One region of the Hahella sp. KA22 genome, then DNA from elsewhere that is predicted to be linked to it. Evidence: predicted binding sites of a transcription regulator. Region 1 holds the regulator's gene; each other region holds the start of a gene.
What was found. Region 1 encodes FNR, which switches genes on or off when oxygen is low (the NO sensors DNR and NnrR bind a similar motif). Its sites were predicted from a motif close to TTGATNTANATCAA; they were not measured.
Positions count from the first base shown of each region.

Region 2: EUZ85_RS14545 (nitrate reductase subunit alpha) is a predicted target of FNR. The motif match lies at 1,759-1,772, and genes of this name have one in related genera.
Region 3: ccoN (cytochrome-c oxidase, cbb3-type subunit I) is a predicted target of FNR. The motif match lies at 1,493-1,506, and genes of this name have one in related genera.
Region 4: EUZ85_RS16830 (OmpW family protein) is a predicted target of FNR. The motif match lies at 1,293-1,306, and genes of this name have one in related genera.

Region 1 covers NZ_CP035490.1:5,601,851-5,604,986, reverse strand. The annotation lists gene alr (alanine racemase) at 1-116, shown strand, start outside; gene EUZ85_RS24715 (sugar nucleotide-binding protein) at 282-1,187, shown strand; gene fnr (fumarate/nitrate reduction transcriptional regulator Fnr) at 1,184-1,963, opposite strand; gene EUZ85_RS24705 (hypothetical protein) at 2,107-3,123, opposite strand.
Region 2 covers NZ_CP035490.1:3,249,077-3,252,212, reverse strand. The annotation lists gene EUZ85_RS14545 (nitrate reductase subunit alpha) at 1-1,654, opposite strand, end outside; gene EUZ85_RS14540 (HAMP domain-containing protein) at 1,948-3,136, shown strand, end outside.
Region 3 covers NZ_CP035490.1:2,885,431-2,888,566, forward strand. The annotation lists gene ccoN (cytochrome-c oxidase, cbb3-type subunit I) at 1-1,256, opposite strand, end outside; gene EUZ85_RS12935 (alpha/beta family hydrolase) at 1,813-2,439, shown strand; gene rlmM (23S rRNA (cytidine(2498)-2'-O)-methyltransferase RlmM) at 2,530-3,136, shown strand, end outside.
Region 4 covers NZ_CP035490.1:3,775,958-3,779,093, forward strand. The annotation lists gene EUZ85_RS16825 (sensor histidine kinase) at 1-1,186, opposite strand, end outside; gene EUZ85_RS16830 (OmpW family protein) at 1,441-2,112, shown strand; gene EUZ85_RS16835 (ABC transporter substrate-binding protein) at 2,371-3,132, shown strand.

The sequences.
Region 1 (3,136 bases):
GGGCTGTTTCCGCTGATGAGGTTGCAGGATATGCGTCAACAATCTCCTATACTTTATTTACGGGTATGACCTCGCGTGTTCCCAGGGTATACCTTAATCGCTCGGAAGGGGTTTAAGGTGCAGCGTTAAGCTGGAGAATGGGGATAAAGCCCGGGGTATCGGGTTTGCGAAAATCCCTTCAAGCAGCCAATATTGTTAACATAATATCTTCAGGCGGTCCGCATTCCAGGGGCGCTAAAGGCTACGAGATACATTTAAGGGGTACATGAGTGATTGTTTGTGTGACGGGAGTCGATTCGCCATTAGGTAAGGCTATAGCTCAGCGTTTGCAGCAGAGCGGCATAGCGGTGGAGGGCGTTCCCTACGAGCAGTTTCTGATGACCAATGATGCGATCGTGCGAGCAATGAGAGCGATGCCCTCTGCGGATTTTGTTGTTCATGCTGCGGAGATGGGCGACTTATTTAAAGCGGAGCAGCATCCGGATTTGGCCTATCAGGTTAATGTGTCCGCTTGCGAGGCGGTGGCGGAAGTGGCGGCTTTATGGAAGGCGCCGATTATTCACCTCTCCAGCCATCTTGTTTTTGATGGCGTCAAAAAGAATCCCTATATTTCCGCCAACAAAGGACGTCCTCTTTCAGTGTATGGGCGGACTAAACTGCAGAGCGAACAATGGCTTCAGGAAAACTATAGCAAGCATCTGATCTTGAGGGTCGGGTGGTTGCTGGAGGCGGGCGCCCAAGGCTGGTTGCAGACCATGCTTTCTGCGCTGTCTTCAGGAAAGCGTCTGAACGCCAGCACCGATATGCAGCTGACTCCCGTGGCGGTGGATGATGTGGCGAGAGTTGTAGACGCGGTTATTAAGCAGTTGAGTTGTAATATCTCTGTGTGGGGTGTTTACCACTATGCTGGCGCTGAAGCTGTCACCCACTATGAGTTGCTGAAGGCGATTGTGCTGCAGGCGTTTGGGCAGGAAGAGATGTTGCAGGCCCTGATCGAGAAAAAGGGCGCTGATGTATTACCGGGGGTGGCGCTTCCGGCGAATGGCGCGTTGGGGTGTATCAAGCTGCGCAACACCTTTGGCGTTAAGCAGCTTCCCTGGCGCCGCTATCTGCCGGCGTTGATTGAACAATGCCAGCAGCGTGGCGGTGTAAAAGCGGCTGAAAACTGCCTGGAAGAGACCCGTTAACGAGCGTTAAGGGCTGATTCCTTCTGCTGCTCCAGGCACTTGGTGTCGTGGCGAAGAATTTTCTGTAGTTCGTCCAATTGCAATATCTGAACTTCCCTTCCTTGAACTTTTATAATGCCGTTGTTCTGGAAGCGGGTAATGACCCGGCTGACAGTTTCGACGGCCAAGCCTAAATAGTTGCCGATATCGCTGCGAGGCATAGGAAGTCTGAAGTTTGTGCCGGACAGGCGACGACGACTGAAGCGGGTCGACAGGGATAATAACAGAGAGGCTATACGCTCTTCCGCTGAATTTTTGCTTAGTAGCATCGTGAGCTGCCTGCTTTCCTGAATCTCTTTGCTCATTAATGAGAAAAAGTGGTGTTGCAGGCTGGGGATGTCCGAAGCAAGGTCTTCAAACTTTTCCAGAGGAATTTCGCATACGCTGGTGCGCTCAAGGGCGACGGCGGAGCAGGAATATTTTTCCATGCTAACGCTGTCCAGGCCGATAATCTCGCCAGGCAGATAAAAGCCAGTGACCTGTTCCTCGCCTTCCTCAGATACGGTGAATGTTTTGATCGCGCCGCTACGAACTGCGAAGCACGAGCGGAATGGGGTGTGTTGCTCAAAGATATATTCGCCGCGATTGAGCATTTTGCCCTGACGAATGATTTCTTCCAGACGATCAATATCTTCAGCCCCAACCGCGATAGGAATGCAAAGCTTGCTCAAATTACATTCGTGGCAGCCTCTGTGTAAGCTAAAAGGAGAGGAGGTTGCTATATGCTTGCTTTCCATCGGTTGCCTCGTGGCTGGATGAGTGAAACTGCTTAAAGAGGCTTCTAGGATAGCCAATAGCTATTTAAAAGCAAATCCCTACGATGGGAAATTTACAGGGAAACCTACGCTCGCCTTTGTTTTTACATTGTTTTCACCTTTTGTTACAACTGGGTTTGAGTGTAGCGAATTGCTCTTGCTGGAAGCTCGCTGTTATCCAGGGTCTTGTAGTAGTCGTCCAACTGTGTGGCGTTGCGCAATTGATAGTGGGGCGTGTAAGAAAAAGCGCCCAGCCCAACGCCATGCAGGCAACTGACTCCTTGGCTAATCAAGCCTGTCCAGGGTAGTGCGAAAAAGTCCTGCGTGATCGGGATAAACGATGCGGACTTAATGCGTCGCTTGAAATCTTTTTGCGCGGCTTCCAGGCCTGATGTGCTGGCGAATTCCGTTTTATGGCTGGAAAGTAGGATGCCTTGCGGTCTCTCTGTCAGAATTTCTTCAAGATGCTCGGATAGTGCGGCGACGGTCGCAGGAGTCACTTTCAGGCGCAGGTAAACGGCTTTGAAGTCGAATGCCCGAATGGTCTGCAGCCAATCCTTAAGGTTCTCAATAGGGAAGGACTGTGCGTATTCGCCGGGATCATTGATGCAGATGATATTGAAGCCCAATCCTTTGATCAGGGCTAGCGCTTCCTCGGACTCAGGGCGAGCGTCCAATTCAATGACATGGCGTGCGTCGGCGCCGAAGCTCAGTTTGAACTCCCGACCTAAATAGTACATCACCTGCGTCTGCGCTGCGGGAGTGAGCTGGCGAACCAGATCGCCGAACCAATGCAGGTACTTAACCTGACTGCCGACGGGGAGGCTTTGCTTGAGTAGTCTCACTTCTTTCACGACATAGTCGATGTACTTTTGCAAATTTGCATTCATAGATGGGAGTCTGCGGGTGTAATTTTCCGCGCTGACAAGTGTATTAAAGCAGGGCGCCTGAACGCTCAATGCGAACCCGCCTTCATAATATCGAGCCAGAGAGCTGTTGCGATAGTCCGCGTCATAGGCTCCCTCGTCCAGGGCGCTCCAGTTTTCACTGGAGAACTCTTTAGGGGGGGAGTTGAGCAAATAAACCCAGCTATCATTACCCCCATTTTGTATCGCTTGTTCGACAACCTTTCCAACTGGCATATTGGGTCTCCAA
Region 2 (3,136 bases), 2.4 Mb from region 1:
ACCAGTGGTTCAACGCGGCGCCGACGATGACCATGGAGCGACCATGGGTTTTATCCGCATTGCGGGCGAACTCACGCGCTACGCGGATAACGTCCGCCTGGGGCACGCCGGTGATTTTTTCCTGCCAGGCTGGCGTATAGGGAATGTCGTCGGAGTAATCCTTGGCGCAGGCGGGATCGTCGTAGCCGTTGTCGACGCCATAGTTAGCCACGGTCAGGTCAAACACACAGGCCACTTTTACCGTAGAGCCGTCCGCCAGTTGCACGTGCTTCACCGGCACTTTGCGGATCAGAAGTTCATCGTGGTCCGTGTGCTGGAAATAGTCATATTCATGTTCCTGTCCGCCAAAGTATGGGAATGCGACAGGCGCGATTTCATCACACAGGGTTTTCAGGCTGAGCGCCAGCTTCACTTCCGCGCCGGACTTACCATCCAGTTGCTGGATGTTCCATTTGCCCTGTTCACCCCAGCGATATCCCACAGAACCGGTGGGTGAAATCAGCTCGCCGGTAGCCTCATTAACCGCGATGGTTTTCCATTCCGGGTTGTTGTCCTGTCCCAGATTGCCGGACAGGTCCGAGGCGCGCAGGAAACGGCCTTGAATGTAACGGCCTTCGTGCTCTTCCAGCATGACCAGCATGGGCATGTCGGTGTAGCGGCGCACGTAATCAGTGAAGTAGTCACTGGGGTTATCCACGTGAAAGTCTTTCAGAATCACATGGCCAAACGCCATGGCCAGCGCGGAGTCGGTGCCCTGCTTGGGCGCCAGCCAGGTATCGCCGAATTTGGAGCACTCGGAATAGTCCGAGGTGATGACGCAGGTCTTGGTTCCTTTGTAACGCACTTCTGTCAGGAAGTGAGCGTCCGGAGTACGGGTCTGCGGCACATTGGAGCCCCAGGCGATGATGTAATTAGAGTTGTACCAGTCCGCCGCTTCCGGCACGTCAGTCTGCTCACCCCAGATCTGCGGAGACGCTGGCGGCAAGTCGCAATACCAGTCGTAGAAGCTCAGGCAGTTGCCGCCAATCAGAGACAGATAGCGGGAGCCGGCGGCGTAGGACACCATGGACATGGCGGGAATCGGAGAAAACCCAGAGATACGGTCTGGCCCATAACGCTTCGCCGTATAGACGTTAGCGGCGGCGATAATCTCGTTAACTTCATTCCATGAACTGCGCACGAATCCGCCCAAACCACGACGTTGCTTATAAGACTTCGCTTTGGCGGGGTCTTCAACAATGCTCTCCCAGGCGTCGACCGGATCGTCGTGCCTTTGCTTCGCTTCGCGCCACAGCTTGATCAGGCTTTGTCTGACCTTGGGATACTTGAGCCGGTTAGCGCTGTAGATGTACCAGGAATAACTGGCGCCGCGGGGGCAACCTCTAGGTTCGTGATTGGGGAGGTCCGGACGTGTGCGAGGATAGTCGGTCTGCTGGGTTTCCCAGGTCACCAGACCGTCTTTGACGTAGATCTTCCAGCTACAGGAGCCGGTGCAATTCACCCCATGCGTAGAGCGCACGATTTTGTCATGCTGCCAACGACGGCGGTAACCGTCCTCCCAGCTACGATCATCCTTGGTGGTGGCGCCGTGTCCATCCGCGAAAGTCTCTCCTTTGCGTTTGAAAAACTGCAGTCTATCCAGAAAATGGCTCATGTCGGACTCCTCATCAGAACCTGCTTCGAAGCATGGAGCACAGCGTTGGAGACAGGTCGTTTTTTAATTTCAAATTCATTCTAGGAGAGCCTGGGGTACTATAATTGATGCAAATCAAAGCGGTTTTTTGGGGACGCGTCAGTATCCCCTGGCGCATACCTCTTATGGGGTACGGGCGGGAAAAGCGTTATTCATATTTTTCAATAAGTTATACATTGGAAGCATAGTTTGATTGAGCTAACGACAGGTCTCGGTTCTTTGGTAGTACTCCCCCCTGAAAGGAGTTCGAAACGATGATTGCGCGATTCCAGAAATCACTGATCTTCCGAATGGGCGCTTTAATGATCGCCATGGTGTCGCTGGCGATGATCACCATGCTGGCGTCTTTCTTTATCTCTGAGTCTGCCGAAAAAGACGCGGAGGCGGTGAATATCGCCGGTTCACTGCGTATGCAGAGCTATCGCATGCAGGCGAGACTGCTGTCACTGAATGCGCCGTCTCCGGATTTCGTGGCGGCGCTGACCCGCCAGTTCGCTGAACGCATCGAAAACCCTGTGCTGGTGGCGGAAGCCATGAAAGACAACTCTTCAGAACTGCATCATCAGTTTCTGCAGGTTCGGGAGAGCTGGGAGAAAGATGTCAGCGGTTTTATCGCCACTTACGCCCGCAATCCAGACCGGCGCGTTGCGGACCAATTGGGCGAAAAGATCGACAAGTTTGTCGATGAGATAGACAACCTGGTGCAGCTCTATCAGATCCGCGCAGAGGATCGCATTGAAAACCTGCGCCTGATCCAAATCAGCGCCCTCTTTCTCACCTTCGCCCTGGTCAGCTTCTCCCTGCTCATTCTCCATCATCATGTCGAACTGCCTTTGCGCAGCCTGACGCAAAACGCTCGCAAAATCGCCCGCGGTGATTTCAGTGATCGCCTGGAAGTGAAAAATGACGACGAACTGGGCCTGCTGGCGGAGACATTCAACCAGATGAGCGATGCGCTGTCGGAGATGTATGAGTCTCTGGAGACGCGGGTCAAAAACAAAACCCAGGCGCTGAAACGCAGTAACGACTCCTTGAACTTTCTCTACCATCTGGCGCGGGAAGTCAGTGAGAAAACCCATGAGAACATTGATTTTCAGGCCTGGCTGGAAGAACTCACCAGCATTACCGCCGTCGGCGGCGTCGAACTTTGCCTGAAAACCCCCGAAGCGGTGATTCCCTATGAGCACATCCGCAACGATTACATGACGGAGCTGCCTTCGACCTGCCAGCGCCAGGAGTGCGAAAAGTGCATGGTGGAGAAAGCCCAGGTATGCCGGGACAATGATGAGGTGCAGGTGCGTTATCCTCTTATCAAGGAAGGCGTTCAGTACGGCGTGATAGTGTGCACACTGCGTAACAGCCAATTCCTGGAAAGTTGGCAGCATCAGTTATTGCAATCTTTCTCTGATCAAGTCGCCGTCGCGCTTAGTTTGAAAAACCAGG
Region 3 (3,136 bases), 2.7 Mb from region 1:
GTGCCGTCTTCGTTAACTGCACGCCACATCAGACCTTGCATGATGCCGTTGACCCACATTGCGGCGATGTACAGTACGGTGCCGATCGTCGCCAGCCAGAAGTGAACGTTGACCAGCTTGACGCTGAACATTTCTTTCAGACCGTACAGACGAGGAATCAGGTGGTAGAGCGCGCCGATGGAAATCATCGCTACCCAGCCCAGAGCGCCGGAGTGAACGTGGCCGATAGTCCAGTCAGTATTGTGAGACAGCGCGTTGACGGTCTTGATAGACATCATCGGGCCTTCGAAAGTGGACATACCATAGAAAGACAGAGATACAACCAAGAAGCGCAGAACCGGATCGGTGCGCAGCTTATGCCATGCGCCGGACAGGGTCATCATGCCGTTGATCATACCGCCCCAGGAAGGAGCCAGCAGAATCAGAGACATGACCATACCCGCGCTTTGCGCCCAGTCAGGCAGTGCGCTGTAATGCAAGTGGTGCGCGCCGGCCCATACGTAAATGCTGATCAGCGCCCAGAAGTGAACGATGGACAGACGGTAGGAGTAAACCGGACGTTCCGCCTGCTTGGGTACGAAGTAGTACATGATGCCCAGGAAGCCGGCGGTCAGGAAGAAGCCTACCGCGTTGTGCCCCCACCACCACTGCACCATTGCGTCAATCGCGCCTGCGTAAACAGAGTAAGACTTCATGGCGGAGACAGGGATCGCCATGCTGTTGCCGATGTGCAAAACGGCGACAGTAATAATGAACGCGCCGAAAAACCAGTTGGCGACATATATATGCTTGCTTTTACGCTTGGCGACCGTGCCGAAAAATACGATGGCGTACGCGACCCAAACAACCGCGATCAGGATGTCGATCGGCCATTCCAGCTCGGCGTATTCTTTGGAAGTGGTGTAACCAAGAGGAAGCGTAATAGCGGCCAGGACGATAACTGCCTGCCAGCCCCAGAAGGTGAAGCTGGCCAGACCGTTGGAAAACAGAGAAGCCTGACTGGTGCGTTGGACGACATAGTAGGAAGTTGCGAAAAGTGCGCATCCGCCGAAAGCGAAGATAACGGCGTTAGTGTGCAGTGGTCTCAAGCGACCGAAGTGGAACCATGGATAGTGAGTATTTAGTTCCGGCCATACCAGCTGTGCTGCGATAAGCACGCCGACAGCCATGCCCACTATACCCCAAACAACTGTCATGATGGCGAACTGACGCACCACCTTGTAGTTGTAGGTTTCGTTAGCACTTACTGTATTCATTAGTGACTATTCCTACCCTGAGTTGATTAATACGGCGCAAACCTGCTGGCGAGTTCTTTATGCTTTTGCAATTTTGAGTTGTCGCCCAGTTCGAATGTCAGGCTTTCAGGATCCAGAAACCAGGGGCCTCTTTTTCCTCCCCCTCGACAGCGGGCCGAAGCATAAGAGTTGCGCAATAGGGCTGTCAACTTAATATGCTTGGCCAAGTCATTATCTCCACATATTTTTTCCCCTGCTTGATATGCATCAAACGCGTTATAAACCGGAGGGCGGATGCGTTAGTTCAGAAGGGGAGCGTCTGTCTTAGACTTTACTGCAAGGGAAGTCTCAGGGCATGTGAAGCAATGACCAAAGGACAGGAAATCCCTCTCACCCAATGCCTAAATAACTACTAGAAATAATAGATGATTTTTGGATGATTTCTGGTCGATTTTATATGAGATGACTCCTTCCTTTAATAAAGGAGGCGAGATCCTGATAATGACGGCCTTCGTGTAAAGATGAATATTTTTTCAGATCGTAGTTTTCGCATTGGTTTTTGGTTGATGGAGGGCGTATGCGCTTTATGTTCGACGGCCCGGAGCAGGCCGGGAAGGTTCTCTTATTCGCTCATGGCGCCGGTGCGCCGATGGACTCCGATTTCATGTCTTTTATCGCACAGGAGGTCAGCGCCGGCGGCGTTAAAGTTGTGCGCTTTGAATTCCCTTATATGCAAGAGCGTCGCGATAACGGAAAGAAGCGTCCGCCGGACCGTCAGGAGAAGTTGCTGACTTGCTTTGCGGAGGCGTTGGAAAACTGTCCTTCTGATGCGAAGGTATTTCTGGCTGGCAAATCTATGGGCGGACGCATGGCCAGTATGCTGGCGGCGGATTTGCCGGAGGGCGACTCCCGGGTGCGAGGATGGCTGGCGTTCGGCTATCCCTTTCATCCCCCTGGCAAACCGGAAAAACTCAGGACTGAGCACCTGGCGAATATTCCTCTTCCCGGACTGGTGCTGCAGGGCGAGCGGGACCCTTTTGGCGGCCGTTCTGAGAATATGGAGCAGTATCTGAACCAGCAAAGCGCTATGGTATGGCTCCCCGACGGTAATCATGATCTGGCCCCGCGCAAGGCTTCCGGCCTGACCAAAGAGCAAAACTGGCGCACGGCGGCTCAGGCGGCGCTGGCCTTTATACTACGCTGATTTGCCCGGGGCGATAGGATCGACGACAATAGCGGCCTTTACCCAGCCGCGCATTGGCGCGTCGATGAATTGATGATTGGAAATGCCCGGATGTCGCAAAAATACCCTACCAGTTCTTCCCGTAAACGTTCCCCTTTAAGCTCCGGCAAATACTCCGCCATCGGACTACTCGCCTACTGCCGGCCTGGATTTGAAGCGGAGTGCGCACAGGAGCTGCAAAATATCGCCTCGCTGCAGTTTGTGTACGGATACTCAAAAATAGAAAAGGGATCGGGCGTTGTATTTTGGCGCTGCTCCCAAGGCAATGCGCTGGATGTTTATAAAGAGATAGAGGTGAGTCGCTGTATTTTTGCGCGGCAGGTGTTTTGCGCGCTGCATGACCTCGAAATTGAAGACCCTACTGATCGCGTCTCGCCGGTAGTCGAAGCGCTGCGCGCCGGCGGCGCATTTGGGTTCCTGCATATTGAAACGCCGCTGGAAGATGAAGCTGGCTCTCTGCAGAAGCTGGCCAAGAAGCTGACGGCGCCTATGAGCGCTGCCTTGCGCAACGCGGGCATATTGAGCAAGGCCAAGTCGGAGGAACTGCCTCAGTTGCATCTGGTATGTCTGTCTGGTCAACACATCATCGCCGGCTTGGCGATCTACCCCAACAGCAGCGCCTTACCGCTGGGCATTCCCCGCCTGCGGTTTCGTAATG
Region 4 (3,136 bases), 1.8 Mb from region 1:
CAATCACAAAGGCGACACCCTGTCCGGCGTCGGTATCCGCTATTCTTACTTTCCCGTTCAAGACGTTGGTCACCAGGCTGTGAAGAATATGCAGACCCAGGCCGCTACCTCCTTCATTACGTTTGCTGGTGAAAAACGGTTCAAAAACTTTGTCTCGCGAGGATTCAGGAATGCCCACGCCGTTGTCGCACACCCGCAACTCAATCTGGTCTCCCACGACATCAAAGCGAATATCCACGACCCCCCCGCCTCCGTCGAAGCCGTGCGTCAGTGAGTTTAATATAAGGTTAGTCAAAATCTGGGATAGAGCGCCAGGATGGCTGTAGATCTCCAGTTCCTGCGGACCTTTGATGCTGACGCTGGAGGACGCCTTTTTCAGCGCGGGAGACAGGCTGGTGACGATCTCATACAGGTATTGGGAAAGATTAAAGCGCCGTTCTTCGCCGGCGGACTGGTCGACGGCGACCTGCTTGAAAGACTGGATCAGGCTGGCGGCGCGCCCTGCGTTGGTTGTGATCAGACGAGAGGAGTCGCGGGCGGCGTCGATATAGTCTGTAAACGCTTCTTCCGACAGGTTCTCGCTGACGTAGTTTTTGTGTAAGCGGTCGGTTTCTTCTGTCAGCAGTGTGGCGGCGGTGACGATAACGCCGATAGGCGTGTTGATTTCGTGGGCGACGCCCGCCACCAGACGGCCCAGGGCGGCCATCTTTTCTCTTTGCATTAGCTGGCGTTGCGTTTCCTCCAGCTTGCGATTGGTTTCCTGCAGCTCTTCGTTTGAACGCTGCAACTCCTTATTAATGCGGGAAAGTTGCGCCTGACTGGGAATAGAGAGTGCGATAGGAACCAACTTCACCAGCAGTAAGGCGGTTATCACTGACGCCGCCGCGGTGACCGCCTTTATCACGCCGTTCAGCCAATAGGCGGGATACCAGGTCACCCAGATATTCATCATATGGGTGGCGCCGCAGGCCAAAATAAAGATGCCGAAGGACAGAAACATCCAATTGAACGGCACATCCTTGCGTCTTCGGACAAAGTAAATCAGCGTAATCGGGATGGTCATGTAAGCCAGGGCGATGAGCGCGTCGGAGCTGATGTTCAGCCAGAGTATGCCGGGCTTCCAGAGATAGCAGTGTCCATGGGGCATGAAACCCTTGCCGGTGAAAAAATCGATAATGGATTCCATGGCCGCATCCTTTCTTCTCTTATTCTGTTAAACAACGTATAGCACGCTTAGGCGCTATCGCAAGATAACGAGACGTCTGCCGGGCGTCGCGGAAAGAGCGTTTCCGTTGATCTGGGTCAAAGCTGACCCGGGCTGCGTCCCGTCACCCCTAATCACTTGATCCAAATCATAATTCTTCGCCGGCAAAGGCATAGACTCCCGCCCCGTCATCAATTCTTAATTTTGCAGTTGAATGTGAAGAGTAGGGGTAAGTTATGCATAAGCTAAGTAAATCTATGTTGGCTCTGGGACTGTTGGCTTGCGCGGGTTCCGCGATGGCGCACCAGCCGGGAGATATGGTGCTGCGTGTCGGCGCCGCGATGGTGGACCCCCAGGATGACAGCTCAACCCTGCGCGTGAATGGGACTTCCGTAGACGGAACCAGCGTTTCAGTGGATAACGATACACAGCTGGGTCTGACCTTCACCTACATGTTGCGCGAGCATATTGGTTTGGAAGTGTTGGCGGCGACTCCATTTACTCATGATGTAACCGCCCATGGTCTGGGCGACGACCTGAAAACCGCGGAGGTCACGCACCTTCCTCCCACCGTCAGCGTACAGTACTACCCGATGGAAGCCGGTTCAGCGTTCCAGCCCTATGTGGGCGTTGGCGTGAACTACACCCTGTTTTTTGATGAAGAGCTGACAACGGATTTCAAAGACGCCATGGGCGACGGCAAGATCAAGCTGGACAACTCCTTCGGCGCGGCGTTCCAGTTGGGCGTTGACTATCAATTGACCGATAACCTGGTGGTTAACGCCGCGGTCTGGAAGATCGGCATCGACACCACCGCCACCATCGACCTGGATTCCGGCGCGCAGATCAAAACCGACGTGGATATCGATCCGCTGGTGTACATGGTCGGCGTTGGCTACAAATTTTAATTCCAGCGTCTTGTAATCGGCGCTGCGGCCTGCGCTCAAGGAGGAGAACAGGCCAGCTTCACCTGGCTTCATCCCCGCATGCGGCCCATCTTCGCCCATGCGGCTTTTTTGTCTTCCCAACCCCGACGGGTCGATGCATTTCTCGCTCTGCCGCTTATGTGGTACAGGTAGGCGACATGCCGCCGTTTCACTCTGATCTATACTTATTGTTCACACTTCGCCATTGGTTGATTGGGTTTAACTGACATGGGGGAAGGTATGCGACGTTCTTTTATTTCCGCTGTATTGGTCGGGCTGTCAGGTATTGTATTCGGCGCTCTGGCTCAGGCTGCAACGACGGTTCAGGTGTGGACCTACTATGACTCGCCGCCTTTTGCGATTGACCCCAAGGGCGATGATCTCACGTCTACCCTGTGTCGGGTGCTGACGGAGAAAAGCGGCGGGGAATGGGTTTTCAAACCCCAGTACCTTCCCCGTAAGCGCATCAATCATTACTTGGAAAGCGGGGCGGAGCAGGGAGTGGTGCTATGGGCGAACCCTCTGTGGTTTCAGGATAAGGATGAAACCAGGTACGCCTGGACCCATCGCGTCGTCTGGGGCGCTAATGAGATCGTGTCCCTGCGGGAAAATCCGGTGGAGTATACCGGCCCTGAGTCTCTGGAAGGCAAACGCTTTGGCGGCGTGGCGGGGCATCATTATGTCGGGATCGACGATCTCGCGCAGTCCGGCCGCATCAAGCGCGAGGACACCACGTCATTTTCCAAGAACCTCGACAAGCTGTTGAGTAACCGCCTCGACGCTATGCTGATTCCACGGGGCGAGCTGTTTTACATGGTCTCGCAAGGCAATCTGGGCGACAAACTCTTTATCTCCTCCAAACCCCATCAGCAATATGAACGCAAGATTCTGACGACGCAGAAGCTGAAGGCGGCGCGGGATTTCATCAACGCGCAACTGCCGGCGTTGAACGAAGACGGGGAGTGGCGGGCGCTGCTGGATAAATATGGTTTGAAGCCCTGAGCTC